3 regions of the Nesterenkonia flava genome follow, and region 1 is predicted to be linked to each of the others. Evidence: predicted binding sites of a transcription regulator. Region 1 holds the regulator's gene; each other region holds the start of a gene.

Region 1 (4,047 bases):
CGGAGCTTGCTCAGTACCAGGTGGAGAGCTGAACGCGTGTCCGCTGTCGCCGAGTCGAATGCTGTGCACCTGACCAACCCTGCGGCCCAGCGTGCTGAGAAGCTTCTCGGCACCGCCGTGGAGGCCTTCGGGGGCTCGCGCCGGGACGGGCAGGTCGAGATGACCCGCCGTGTTGCCGCGGCGCTGAGTCTGCGCAAGCATCTGCTCGTCCAGGCGGGGACCGGTACCGGTAAGTCCATGGCGTACCTGGTGCCGGCGGTCGCTCACGCCGTGCAGGCTGACCGGCCCGTCGTCGTCTCGACCGCCACCTTGGCCCTGCAGGCCCAGATCATGGGACGGGACCTTCCCCGCCTCCTGGAGTCCCTGGAACCGGAGCTGGAGCGTCCCGTCGAGGTGGCCCTCGTGAAGGGCCGGGCCAACTACCTGTGCAAGCAGAAGTTGGCCGGCGGCTTCCCGGAGGATGATCACGACCAGGAAGTGCTCTTCGCGGCCGCGGTGGAGCCCAGCGGCGGAGTCACCACCTTCGAGCCGACCTCGCGGTTGGGCAAGGAAGTGGTCATGCTGCGCGAATGGGCCGACGAGACGGAGACGGGCGACCGGGATGATCTGCCCGAGGGCGTGACCGACCAGGCCTGGCGCCAGGTCTCGGTCAACGCTGTGGACTGCCTGGGCGCGCGGAAGTGCCCCATGGCTGAGGAGTGTTTCTCGGAGCTTGCCCGCCAGCAGGCGGGGGACGCTGACGTGGTGGTCACTAACCACGCCATGCTCGCCATTGACGCCTTCGAAGGGCTGGACGTGCTTCCCGAGCACGACGCCGTCATCATCGATGAGGCCCACGAACTCGCTGAGCGGGTGACCTCTGCGGTCACCGCCCAGCTTTCGGCGCAGATGATCCGTGCCGCCGCTGCTTCGGCGCACCGGCACACCGCTATCAATACGGAGCGGCTGCAGACGGCTGCCAATGCCGTGGAGGCCGCATTCGCCGGCGTCGAGTCGGGACTGCTTCCGCGGGGCATGAACGCTCAACAGACGAGTGCCGTGGAGATGGCTCGCGATGCCGCGCGCACCGCACTGTCGGATTCCAAGCCTTCCGGGGACGGTGAATCAGACCCCGGCCGAACGACTGCCCGCTCCCGCCTGCAGGCAGTGTTAGACGTAACCAACCGCATGGTGGAGTCCCCGCAGACCCCTGACGTGATCTGGCTGAGCCGACCGGGTACGTTCACTCCGGGGCAGGGATACCGTGAAGCAGATCCGAGCGAGCCGCCGCTCATCTATGTGGCGCCCACGAGCGTGGCCGGAAGACTCCGTGAGGGTCTCTTCGGCGACAGGACCGTGGTGCTGACGTCCGCCACCCTGACGGTGGGGGACAGTTTTGACCCGGTGGCTGGTTCGCTGGGCCTGCTGGGGGAGAAGGCCCCTGCGTGGGATGCCGCCGACGTCGGCAGCCCGTTCAACTACCCGTCGCAGGGCATGCTGTACGTGGCTGCGCATCTGCCTCCGCCCTCCTTGAAGAACCAGCAGGCGCAGTTCGACGAGCTTGCCGGCCTGATCGAGGCCTCCGGAGGAGCCACTCTGTCGCTGTTCTCCTCACGCCGGGCCGCTGAAGCCGCCGCCGAGGCACTTCGGGATCGTGTGGAGGTGCCGATCCTGTGCCAGGGGGATGCGACCATGTCCGCGCTCATCCGTGAGTTTGCTGAGGACGAGGAGACGTGCCTCTTCGGCACCATGAGCCTCTGGCAGGGTGTGGATGTGCCGGGACAGTCCTGCCGTTTGGTCACGATCGACCGGATCCCGTTCCCGCGTCCTGATGATCCGCTGACGAACGCCCGTAGCCAGGAGATTGCGCGCTCGGGCGGCAACGGCTTCATGCAGGTCTCGGCGGCGCATGCAGCCGTTCGTCTGGCACAGGGGGCCGGCCGTCTCATCCGCACCGCCGAGGACCGTGGTGTTCTCGCGGTCCTGGACTCGCGCCTGGCCACGGCGCGCTACGGAAGCTTCTTGAAGAAGTCGATGCCCGACTTCTGGGCGACCACCAAGGGCGATGTCGCCCGGGGCGCTCTCGCCCGTCTGGCTCAGGTCTGAGCTTGCCGAGAGCATGGCGGGGTTTCCCCGCCCGCGGAACTTACTCTTCAGGCGTGATGGCGAGCGTGAGCTTGCCGAGAGCATGGCGGGGTTTCCCCGCCCGCGGAACTAACTCAGTGACCGCAGAACGGTGACGACCTTGCCCATGATGGTGGCGTCATCGCCAAGAATCGGCTCGTACATACGGTTCTGGGGGAGCAGCCACTGGTGGCCGTCCCGACGCTTGAGGGTCTTGACGGTGGCCTCCTCGTCGAGAAGCGCTGCCACGATGTCCCCGTTGTCGGCGTCCATCTGGCGGCGCACTACCACCCAGTCGTCTTCGAAGATTCCAGCTTCGATCATGGAATCACCGCGCACCTGAAGCATGAACAGCTCACCTTCACCGGTGAGCTGCCGCGGCAGGGCCATGACATCTTCCACGTTCTGCTCGGCAAGGATCGGGCCGCCGGCGGCGATGCGGCCCACCACCGGAATCTCGGCGACGCGGGAATCGGCATCGGCCCGGTAGGCCTGCAAGTCCACCACCGGGGACTCCTCTACCGGCGAGGGCTGAGGAGTGGAGACTTCTTCGGGCTGAGGAGCGAGGAGTCGGCCGCTGGAGTCCCTGATGACCTCCATGGCTCGGGGCTTGCCGGGAACGCGGCTGAGGTATCCCAGCTGCTGAAGGCGCGCCAGCTGGTGCGTGACGGAAGACAGCGAAGCCAAGCCGCAGGCGTCACCGATCTCGCGCATGGAGGGCGGATAGCTGCGCTCGGAAAGGGACTTCTGAATGATGTCCACGATCTGCCGCTGTCTGTCCGTCAGCGGTGGGGCCGTCTGGGCGGGCGCTGCCTTCTCTCCACGTGCTGCCGTGTCAGATGCCATGTCAGACCCTCTCGATTAACTGGTGGAGCAACATCGAAGCTCACTTCGAACACTGAGCTCAGGCTACTCGAAATCGTAGACGTCTTCCATAGATATGTACGAGTGTCGTTGAAGTGATTCGAACATGTGTGCTAAAAATAGAACAAGAGTTCGAATGCTTGGAGGAAACACCATGAACACCATCGCGCTCACCCGCCGGGGCCGCCTTCTTCTGCTCGGCGTGCCCACCGTCCTCGCAGTCCTGACCCTGCTGGCCGGTGCCATGTTTCTTGCGACCGCCATGGTGAACCAGGTCGAAGCCTCCGCCGATCCTGTTGGGGGTGTCGAGGCCCAGCAGGTGACCGTTGTGCCTGGTGACACGCTGTGGTCCATCGCCGCCTCGGCAGAGTCCCAGGAGGACATCCAGACCCTGATGACTCACATCGCCGAACTCAATGACCTCGACTCATCCACCCTCCAGCCGGGACAGGTCATCCACGTTCCTGTTGACTGATGTCTCACGCTCTGAGCACCTCAGCCAAGACCAGCCGAGCGCTGTTGAGTGCCGCGTAGACTGGCTGAGTGACAGATCAGGATTCCGCCAGCACCGACACGACGACGGCAGAAGAAGACGCAGCCAAGCGACTGGCAGCGTTGCCGCTGCGGGACGAGCTTCGAGGCCAGCATCCCTATGGAGCACCGCAGCTGAACGTTAAGGCGATGCTCAACGTCAACGAGACCACGTATGACGTCCCCGAAGACGTGGTGGACGCGATCACCAAGGAGGTCAGGCGTGCCTCGGCAACCCTGAACCGGTACCCCGATCGAGAATTCACTCTCCTGCGTCAGAAACTGGCTGAGTACCTGAACCGTGATCTTGTTTCCGACGGGGCGAGCGCGGACCTGACCGCTGATCACATATGGGCCGGGAATGGCTCCAACGAAGTCATGCAGCACATTCTGCAGGCCTTCGCCGGCCCCGGGCGCACCGTCATGTCCTTCCCTCCGACATACTCCATGTATCCGCTCTATGCACGCGGGATCTACAGCGAGTACATCGCCGGCACACGCAGCCCTGACTTCACCCAGGACCCCCAGGATGTGGCGGACCAGATCCGC
Region 2 (4,047 bases), on a different contig from region 1:
GATGGACGCCGACGCCGGCCTTCAGCAGGCGTGACAGGGTCTTGCCGTAGCCCTTGGAGAAGCGGAAGGTGGCCAGGCGTTCACCCAGACGCTCACGTTCGGCTTTGGAGAGCAGATTCAGCGACATCAGGCCCGTGGCGCTCTCGGCGGCCTCGCGCTGGGAGAAGTGCACCACGTAGACCGGAGCCAGCTGGGCCGCGGCAAGCTCCTCCAGCTTCTCGGTCAGGGGAGTGGTGGAGTACTCGAAGCTCAGCGGCACGGGCCGCACGGCAGAGGTGATGGTGACGACGTCGCGTCCGGTGCGCTCGGCAATGGATCGCTCAAAGCGGGTGGTGTCGCCCAGCGTCGCAGACATGAGTACGAACTGCGCGGCGCTGCGCCGCCCGGGCTCGGCTCGCAGCTCGATGAGGGGCACCTGCCAGGCCCACCCGCGATGAGGATCGGCGTAGAAGTGGAACTCGTCCATGATGACCGGCCCCACGTTGGCTTCCGTGCCGTCACGCAGCGCCTCGTTGGCGAGGATCTCTGCGGTGCAGCAGATGATGGGCGCCTCGGCGTTAACGGCCGAGTCACCGGTGACCATTCCGACGTTCTCCGCGCCGAAGACCTCCACGAGGGAGAAGAACTTCTCCGAGACCAGCGCCTTGATGGGCGCGGTGTAGATACTGCGCTGTCCCCGGGCCAGACCGAAGAAGTGGGCAGCCAGGGCCACCATCGACTTCCCTGAACCCGTGGGGGTGGCCATGATGACGTGGTTCTCGGCTGCCAGCTCAAGGATGGCGTCCTGCTGGGCGGGGTAGAGCTGCAGTCCCTGGGACTCTGCCCAGGACGTGAAGGCGTCGTAGAGATCCTCGCCGGTGGGGGTGCCGGCGTCGGTGGTGGGGACGGTGAGCTTCGGGCGGGCTGGGGGAGTCACGGGCGTGGTCACCAGCCGCGTTCCCGCCATTCGCTTAAGCGGGGCCGTTCTGCCCCCAGGGTGGTGGGGTCACCGTGGCCCGGATGGATGATGGTGTCGTCGTCGTAGACGTCGAAGATGCGGGACTCCACGTCGTTGAGCAGGGAGGTGAAGTCCTCGCTGCTCCAGGTTTTGCCCACCCCGCCCGGGAAGAGGGAGTCGCCGGTGAAGATATGGGTGGGGCCGTCCTCCACCGGGTAGACGAAGGCGACAGACCCGGGGGTGTGGCCGCGCAGATGAATGACATCGAGCGCGACGCCGTCATACTGCACGGTCTCGCCGTGGTGGAGGCGGCGGCCGATGGTGAGGTTCTTCTCGGTCTCGATGGCACCGGCGTCGTCGGCTCCTGCTGCCAGCTCCACGCCACCGAGGCCCGCGAAGTCCGGCAGGGCCCGGATGTGGTCCCAGTGCTGGTGGGTGGTCAGGACGGCGCGCAGCCCTGGCGCGCAGGGGGTGTCCTCGGTGGCGTCGGCAATCATGGCCCGGATCGCCTCGGCGTCGTCGGCCGCGTCAATGAGCACCTGAACTCCGGACTTCTTAGCGGTGAGCAGATAGACGTTGTTGCTCATCTCGCTCACCGCGATGCGGCGGACGGTGAGAGCGGGCAGATCGTGGATCAGTGAACTTTCGGCGGCCATGCGCCCCAGTCTATGGGTAGGGCCTGCACCCCCACGAGACCGTGACGAGCTTCGAAACTTTGTTCGAAGCGTGTAGCGGTCGTACACTGGTGCGCGTGTCTGAGACTGCATCCGCTGTGATCGAATCTGTAGACGACTACTACGCCGCCAGCGCGCGCGAGGCTGCCTCCAACGGGGTGGTGGGCAGTGCCGAGGCGGACAGGATCGTGGTCCAGGGAGCACGGGAGCACAACCTGAAGAACGTGGCAGTGGAGCTTCCGCGCAACGCGTTCATCGTCTTCACCGGACTCTCCGGCTCCGGTAAGTCCTCCCTGGCGTTCGACACCATCTTTGCTGAGGGCCAGCGGCGCTACGTGGAGTCCCTCTCCGCCTACGCCCGTCAGTTCCTGGGACGCGTGGACAAGCCGGACATCGACTTCATCGAGGGTCTCTCCCCGGCAGTCTCGATCGATCAGAAGTCCACCTCGCGGAACCCGCGCTCCACAGTGGGCACCGTCACCGAGATCCACGACTACCTGCGCCTGCTGTGGGCGCGCATTGGTGTGCCCCACTGCCCCGAGTGCGGGGAGCGGATTGAGCGCCAGACCCCGCAGCAGATCGTGGATCAGATCCTCAGCTTTCCCGACAAGACCCGGTTCCAGGTGCTCGCGCCCGTGGTGCGCGGGCGCAAGGGCGAGTTCAAGGATCTCTTCCGCGAACTGGCCGGTGCCGGCTTCGCCCGCGCCGTGGTGGACGGGGAGATGATCCAGCTCAACGATCCGCCCACCCTGGAGAAGCAGTACAAGCACACGGTCGACGTCGTCATCGACCGTCTGGTGATCCGTGAGGGCATGCAGCAGCGCCTCACCGACTCCATCGAGACGGCGCTGAAGCAGGCCGACGGTCGTGTGGTCATCGATCTGGTGGACCTCGACGACGATGGCGAACCCACCGACTCTTCTCGTGTTCCCGAGGGGCTCACCGGGCCCAAGTACCGCAGCTTCAGCGAGAACCTCGCCTGCCCGAACGAGCACCCGCTGCCGATTGACGAAATCGAGCCGCGCTCCTTCTCCTTCAACTCGCCCTTCGGCGCCTGTGACGTCTGCTCCGGCATCGGCTCGCGGCTGGAGGTTGACGAGTCTCTGGTGATTCCCGATGACACCCTCAGCCTGGAGGACGGGGCCATTGCCCCGTGGTCCACCGGAGCTACCACCAAGGACTACTGGGCGCGTCTGATCGAGGGGCTCACTGACGAACTGGGCTTCGATATGCGCACCCCCTGGAAGGACCTGCCGAAGAAGGCGAAAAAGGCCCTGCTCCACGGGAAGAACTACAAGGTCAAGGTGCAGTACCGAAACCGGTGGGGCCGCGAACGGCGCTACACCACCGGTTTCGAGGGTGTGCTCTCCTATATCGCGCGCAAGCACGAAGAGGTGGAGTCAGACAATGCGCGCGACCGCTACGAGCAGTACATGCGGGAGATTCCCTGCCCCGCCTGTGACGGTCAGCGGCTGAACCCCGCCAGCCTCTCCGTGCTGGTGGCCGAACGTTCCATTGCTGAGGTGGCCCGGTTGCCCCTGGACGAGTGCGCGGCATTCTTCGACAAGCTCGAACTCTCCGCCCGCGACGCGAAGATCGCCGAGCAGGTGCTCAAGGAGATCCTTGCGCGCCTGAACTTCCTGCTGGACGTGGGCCTGAACTACCTCACTCTGGAGCGTGCCGCCGGCACGCTCTCCGGCGGCGAGGCTCAGCGCATCCGCTTGGCCACACAGATCGGCTCCGGCCTGGTGGGAGTGCTCTACGTCCTCGACGAACCTTCCATCGGGCTGCACCAGCGCGACAACACACGCCTCATCCAGACCCTGACCCGGCTGCGCGACCTCGGCAACACCCTCATTGTGGTCGAACACGATGAAGACACCATCGCAGAGGCCGACTGGATCGTAGACATCGGCCCCGGCGCGGGGGAGCGTGGCGGTGACATCGTCCATTCCGGATCGGTGGAGGGGCTGCGCGCCAACGAGAACTCCATTACGGGCGACTACCTCTCCGGACGCCGCGCGATCCATGTGCCTCAGGAACGCCGGCCCGTCGACACCGAACGTATGCTGCGCATCGTGGAGGCCAGCGAGAACAACCTTCAGGACGTGACCGTCGACCTCCCACTGGGCGTTTTCCTCGCCGTCACCGGCGTCTCCGGCTCAGGCAAGTCCACGCTCATCAACGAGATCCTCTACAAGTCGCTGGCGAACAAGCTCAACAACGCCCGTCAGGTGCCGGGCCGGCATCGTCGGATCGAGGGGATTGAGCAGCACCTGGACAAGATCATCCACGTGGACCAGAGCCCCATCGGCCGCACCCCCCGATCCAATCCCGCGACCTACACGGGCGTCTTTGACCACATCCGTAAGCTCTTCGCTGAGACCAATGAGGCCAAGACCCGCGGCTACCAGCCCGGCCGCTTCAGCTTCAACA
Region 3 (4,047 bases), on a different contig from region 1:
ATGAAGGGAGTGACCATATTGCCCTTCATCGGCCCGGGGCGGAACAGCGAAATATCAGCGATGAGATCCGAGTAGGCATCCGGCTGAAGCTTCCCGATCAGTTCCCGCTGACCGGGGGATTCGATCTGGAACATTCCCAGAGTGTGGGTGGTGCGGATCGCGGCAAACGTCGGGTCGTCGTCCTTAGGCAGCTCGTCCAGATCGATGCGGCCTTCCTCCGAGATGTAGGGCGCGTCCTCGGGGAGCCCTCCCTCGCTAGCGGTGCGGGAGCCGTTGACCCTGGCGATCTCTTTCACGGCGTAGGCCATAGTGGACTGCATGCGGACTCCCAGCACATCGAGCTTGAGCAGCCCCATATCGTCAATATCGTCCTTGTCGAACTGGGACATGGGCAGCCCGATGCCGGAAGGCTGGGTGGGTGTCACCGAGAGCAGGTCCGCGTTGCCCAGAATCACTCCGCAGGGATGCATGGAGATGTGGCGGGGCAGCCGATCCAGTCGTTCGGTGAGGTCTACCAGCAGGTCCAGCTGCGGCTCAGCATTGACCAGCTCGGCTACCTCGCGCAGCTCCGGCTTGGAGGCCAGCACCTGCCGGAAGTCCCGAGCGTTGAAGCGCCAGATGCTCTCAGCGATCTGGTCGATCCGCTCTTCGCTGAGGCCCAGAGCCAGCCCCGCATCGCGAGCGGCTCCCCGGGCGCGGTACCGGTTCTGCATGGACAGCAGCGTCACCCGATGATGACCGTAGCGCTCAAAAATGGCCTCGTAGACCTCATGGCGGCGCGCTGACTCGATGTCCACATCAATGTCGGGGAGCGTGGTGCGCACCTCGCCGAGGAAACGCTCAAACAGCAGATCGTGCTCGATCGGATCCACGGTGGAGACCCGCAGCAGATAGTTCACCAGGCTGCCGGCGCCCGAACCGCGGGCCTGCACCCGGATATCCATATCCCGGATCAGGTCCACCACATCGGCCACGGTGAGGAAGTAGCTGCTGAAGCCGAACTGTGTGATGGTGGCCAGCTCCTTCTCCAGGCGTTCCTGAAGAGTCCGCAGGCTCTCTCCGGTGGCCTGCGGATAACGGTGCGGCAAGGCTGCCTCGCACCGCTGCCGCAGCACCAGGGCCGGATCCTCGGTAATCCCCAGCACCTCCAGCTCCGGGACCTTGGGCTGTTTCCAGCCCAGATCGCTCGGAGGATCCAGGCGGCAGCGCTCGGTGATCCTCTGCGTCTCCTCCAGCAGCGCATAGGCCGCCTCCCGAGGCAGCCCAGCAGCATCAGCAACCTGGTGTGCCAGGGCATGCATCTGGGCCGCGGGTTTGAACCAGGCCTGTCCGTTGGGCTGCGGGGTGAAGCTGCCCAGGGGCAGCAGGTGCGCTGCCGCATCGAGCACATCTCCGGTCACCGCCTCATCCGGAACCCGGTAGCGCACCGCATTGGTGAGCACCGCCGGAGTCCCCGTGGCCTGGGCCAGCTGAAGCATCTGCGCGGCGTGCTTCAGGCTGGCGCTGAGGCCTGGCCGGGTGTGATGACAGACCACTTCGACGACGACGCCCCCGGGAAGCTGCTGCTTCCAGTCCTGAAGCAGATGCTGCGCCCGGTCCTTCTGGCCAGCCAGTACTGCCTGACCCACATCGGAGCCCGGGCCCAGCATGAGGGTGGCGGTGGGGGAGCCGTCGTCGTTCTGGAGGAAGATCCCCGGACGGCTGCGGCTGATCCAGGCCGGACGGTGCGCCGAGCCGTGGGGCACCCGCCGAGCCCCGCGTTTAGGGGCGTGGGCGGAGGAGACCAGGCGCACCAGGGAGGCCCATCCCGCCCCCTGATTGTGACCATGGGCCAGCACCGTGATCTCTGAGAGGGTCTCCGAAACAGAGCCGGTGCCCTCTTTGACCTGCAGGTTGACCCCCACCACGGGGTCCAGCCCGTGCGCGAGACAGGATCGCACATGGCGGACAGCCCCGTAGAGGCCGTCCCGGTCCGTGATCGCCGCCGCCGCGGCACCAGCCCGCTGAGCAGTCTCTACCAGAGCCTCAGGTCGGCTGGTGCCGTGGTGCGCGGAGAATGCGCTGGCCACATTCAGATGGGTAAAAGAAGGCACTGGCTCCCGCCTTGGTTGTTGCATGGTGTTAGTCGTAGATGCCCGTCACCGGCCAGGAGGGGCCGGCGGCCACCGCAAGGTCGAAGATGAGAATCTGTCCGTCGTCCTCGGCGGTGGCCTGGACCTGCCACATTCGCTGCTCCAGAGCCTCCGCTGATCGTCCAGCGGGGACGCGGGTGGAGGTGTGCCACCACGGACGCCGGTCGATCCAGGGGATCGGCCTCGCAGAGACCCGAAACCGTCGCCCGCTCCACACCAGGCGCTCAGGTGCACCCGAGGAGGCGGTCCACACCGTGGCCGAATCATGCTGGACCGCCGCTTCAGCAGTCATGGGCAGCTCCCTCCACTATTCGAACATAGATTCGATTATCGAGTGTAGAAGCACCATAGGACAAGACCTCATCCTGGAGCCAACCGCCCTCATCAGCGGCCCTGCTTCCCCAGTTCTGAGCCCGAAGCGGGGTGGAGGTAGCATCATCGGATGGTCAAGGTTCTGGTGATCCAGCACGAGGACGGCGTCGGCATCGACAGATTCGGCGACTGGCTCAGAGAAGCTGGCGCCCAGCTGCACATTCTGCGTCCTGATCGAGGGGATGAGGTGCCGCAGAGTCTGACGGGCTACGACGCTCTGGTGGTCCTGGGCGGGACTGCCGGGCCGGAGGATGATGAGCGATGGAGTTGGCTTCCGGCGGTCCGGTCTCTGCAGCGCCAGGCTGCGCAGCGCAGCGAGCCGGCCTTCAACATCTGCCTGGGAGCGCAGCTGGCCGCGGTCGCCCATGAGGTGGAGGTTTTCCGCCGGGCCAAGCCCCAGATCGGCGTGATGGAGCTGCACCGTCGTCCCGAGGCCGCAGAGGATCCGGTCTTCTCCGTGCTGCCGGAGCGCCCCCGAGCAGTGATGTGGCACCAGGAGCAGATCGCCCAGGTTCCCGAGGGTGCGGTGCATCTGGTGGACGGCACCGATGCCCCGGTGCAGGCCTTCCGGGTGGGTGACTCCTCCTGGTCGGTCCAATTCCATCCGGAAGTCAATGCTGAGACCCTGCGCGGCTGGGCGCGGGACACCGCCCACCTGGTGGAGCGGGCGGGTCTGAGGCCTGACCGGGTGCTGGAGGAGTTCGACGCCCAGGCCGCCGAGATCGAAGAGACCTTCAAGCCGCTGGCCGCAGCCTTCGTGGACTACGCCCGCCGCAGCTGATCGGCCCGTCTGAGGCAGGGCTTCTCAGGCGATGGTGTGCCGCGGGGTGGTAGCTCACTGCGGGGCAGTGGTACGACCCCGGAACGTGCGCCGGTACTCGCTGGGGGCGACCCCCAGCGTCTTCTGGAAGCTGCTGCGGAAATTGCTGGGACTGGGGAAGCCGGTCTGCCGAGCGATGCGCTCGATCCCGTAGTCGGTGGTCTCCAGCAGCTCCTGGGCATGACGGATCCGCACCCCGGCCAGCCAGGACATCGGTGACTGGCCCGTCTCCGCGTGGAAGCGCCGGTTCAGTGTGCGCACACTCATATGCGCGGCCGCGGCCAGATCCTCCAGGGTGAGGTGCCGGTGGGCATTCTCCTCGATCCAGCCCAGCACCGGCTCCAGGGCGGAGGTGGCCAATGTTGAGGCCGTCAGGTCGGGATGGTTGCGCAGGATGAACTGGGCCTGCCCGCCGCTGCGGTGCAGCGGTGCCACCGCAAGACGCGAGGCATCGGCGGCCACGGCGGCCCCGTGGTCCTGCTGGATCATGTGCAGACACAGGTCCAGGCCGGCCGCCGCGCCTGCTGAGGTGAGGATCTGGCCGGTGTCCACGTAGAGGACCTCCGGGTCGACGTCGACGGCGGGGAACATCCGGGCCAGGGCGTGGGCGGCCCGCCAGTGCGTGGTGGCGCGGCGCCCATCCAGTAGTCCGGCCCTCGCGGGTAGCTGCGGTGTTCGGGCGTGCGGAGGCCCAGTGGCAAGATTCAGGCGAGACATGGCCAT

What was found. Region 1 encodes LexA, which represses DNA repair genes until DNA is damaged. Its sites were predicted from a motif close to TCGAACANNTGTTCGA; they were not measured.
Region 2: the regulator LexA is predicted to act here: its motif matches at 1,645-1,660, upstream of uvrA (excinuclease ABC subunit UvrA).
Region 3: the regulator LexA is predicted to act here: its motif matches at 2,444-2,459, upstream of RH857_RS06230 (DUF6504 family protein).

What each region holds. Positions count from the first base shown of each region.
Region 1 is NZ_JAVKGT010000011.1:34,364-38,410, forward strand. Features, by position in the region: gene hflX (GTPase HflX) at 1-32, shown strand, start outside; gene RH857_RS05695 (ATP-dependent DNA helicase) at 64-2,085, shown strand; gene lexA (transcriptional repressor LexA) at 2,194-2,949, opposite strand; gene RH857_RS05705 (LysM peptidoglycan-binding domain-containing protein) at 3,122-3,442, shown strand; gene RH857_RS05710 (histidinol-phosphate transaminase) at 3,511-4,047, shown strand, end outside.
Region 2 is NZ_JAVKGT010000031.1:12,462-16,508, reverse strand. Features, by position in the region: gene RH857_RS10975 (DEAD/DEAH box helicase) at 1-946, opposite strand, end outside; gene RH857_RS10970 (MBL fold metallo-hydrolase) at 925-1,593, opposite strand; gene uvrA (excinuclease ABC subunit UvrA) at 1,770-4,047, shown strand, end outside.
Region 3 is NZ_JAVKGT010000012.1:67,229-71,275, forward strand. Features, by position in the region: gene RH857_RS06225 (DNA polymerase III subunit alpha) at 1-2,117, opposite strand, end outside; gene RH857_RS06230 (DUF6504 family protein) at 2,122-2,424, opposite strand; gene RH857_RS06235 (type 1 glutamine amidotransferase) at 2,575-3,285, shown strand; gene RH857_RS06240 (GlxA family transcriptional regulator) at 3,340-4,041, opposite strand.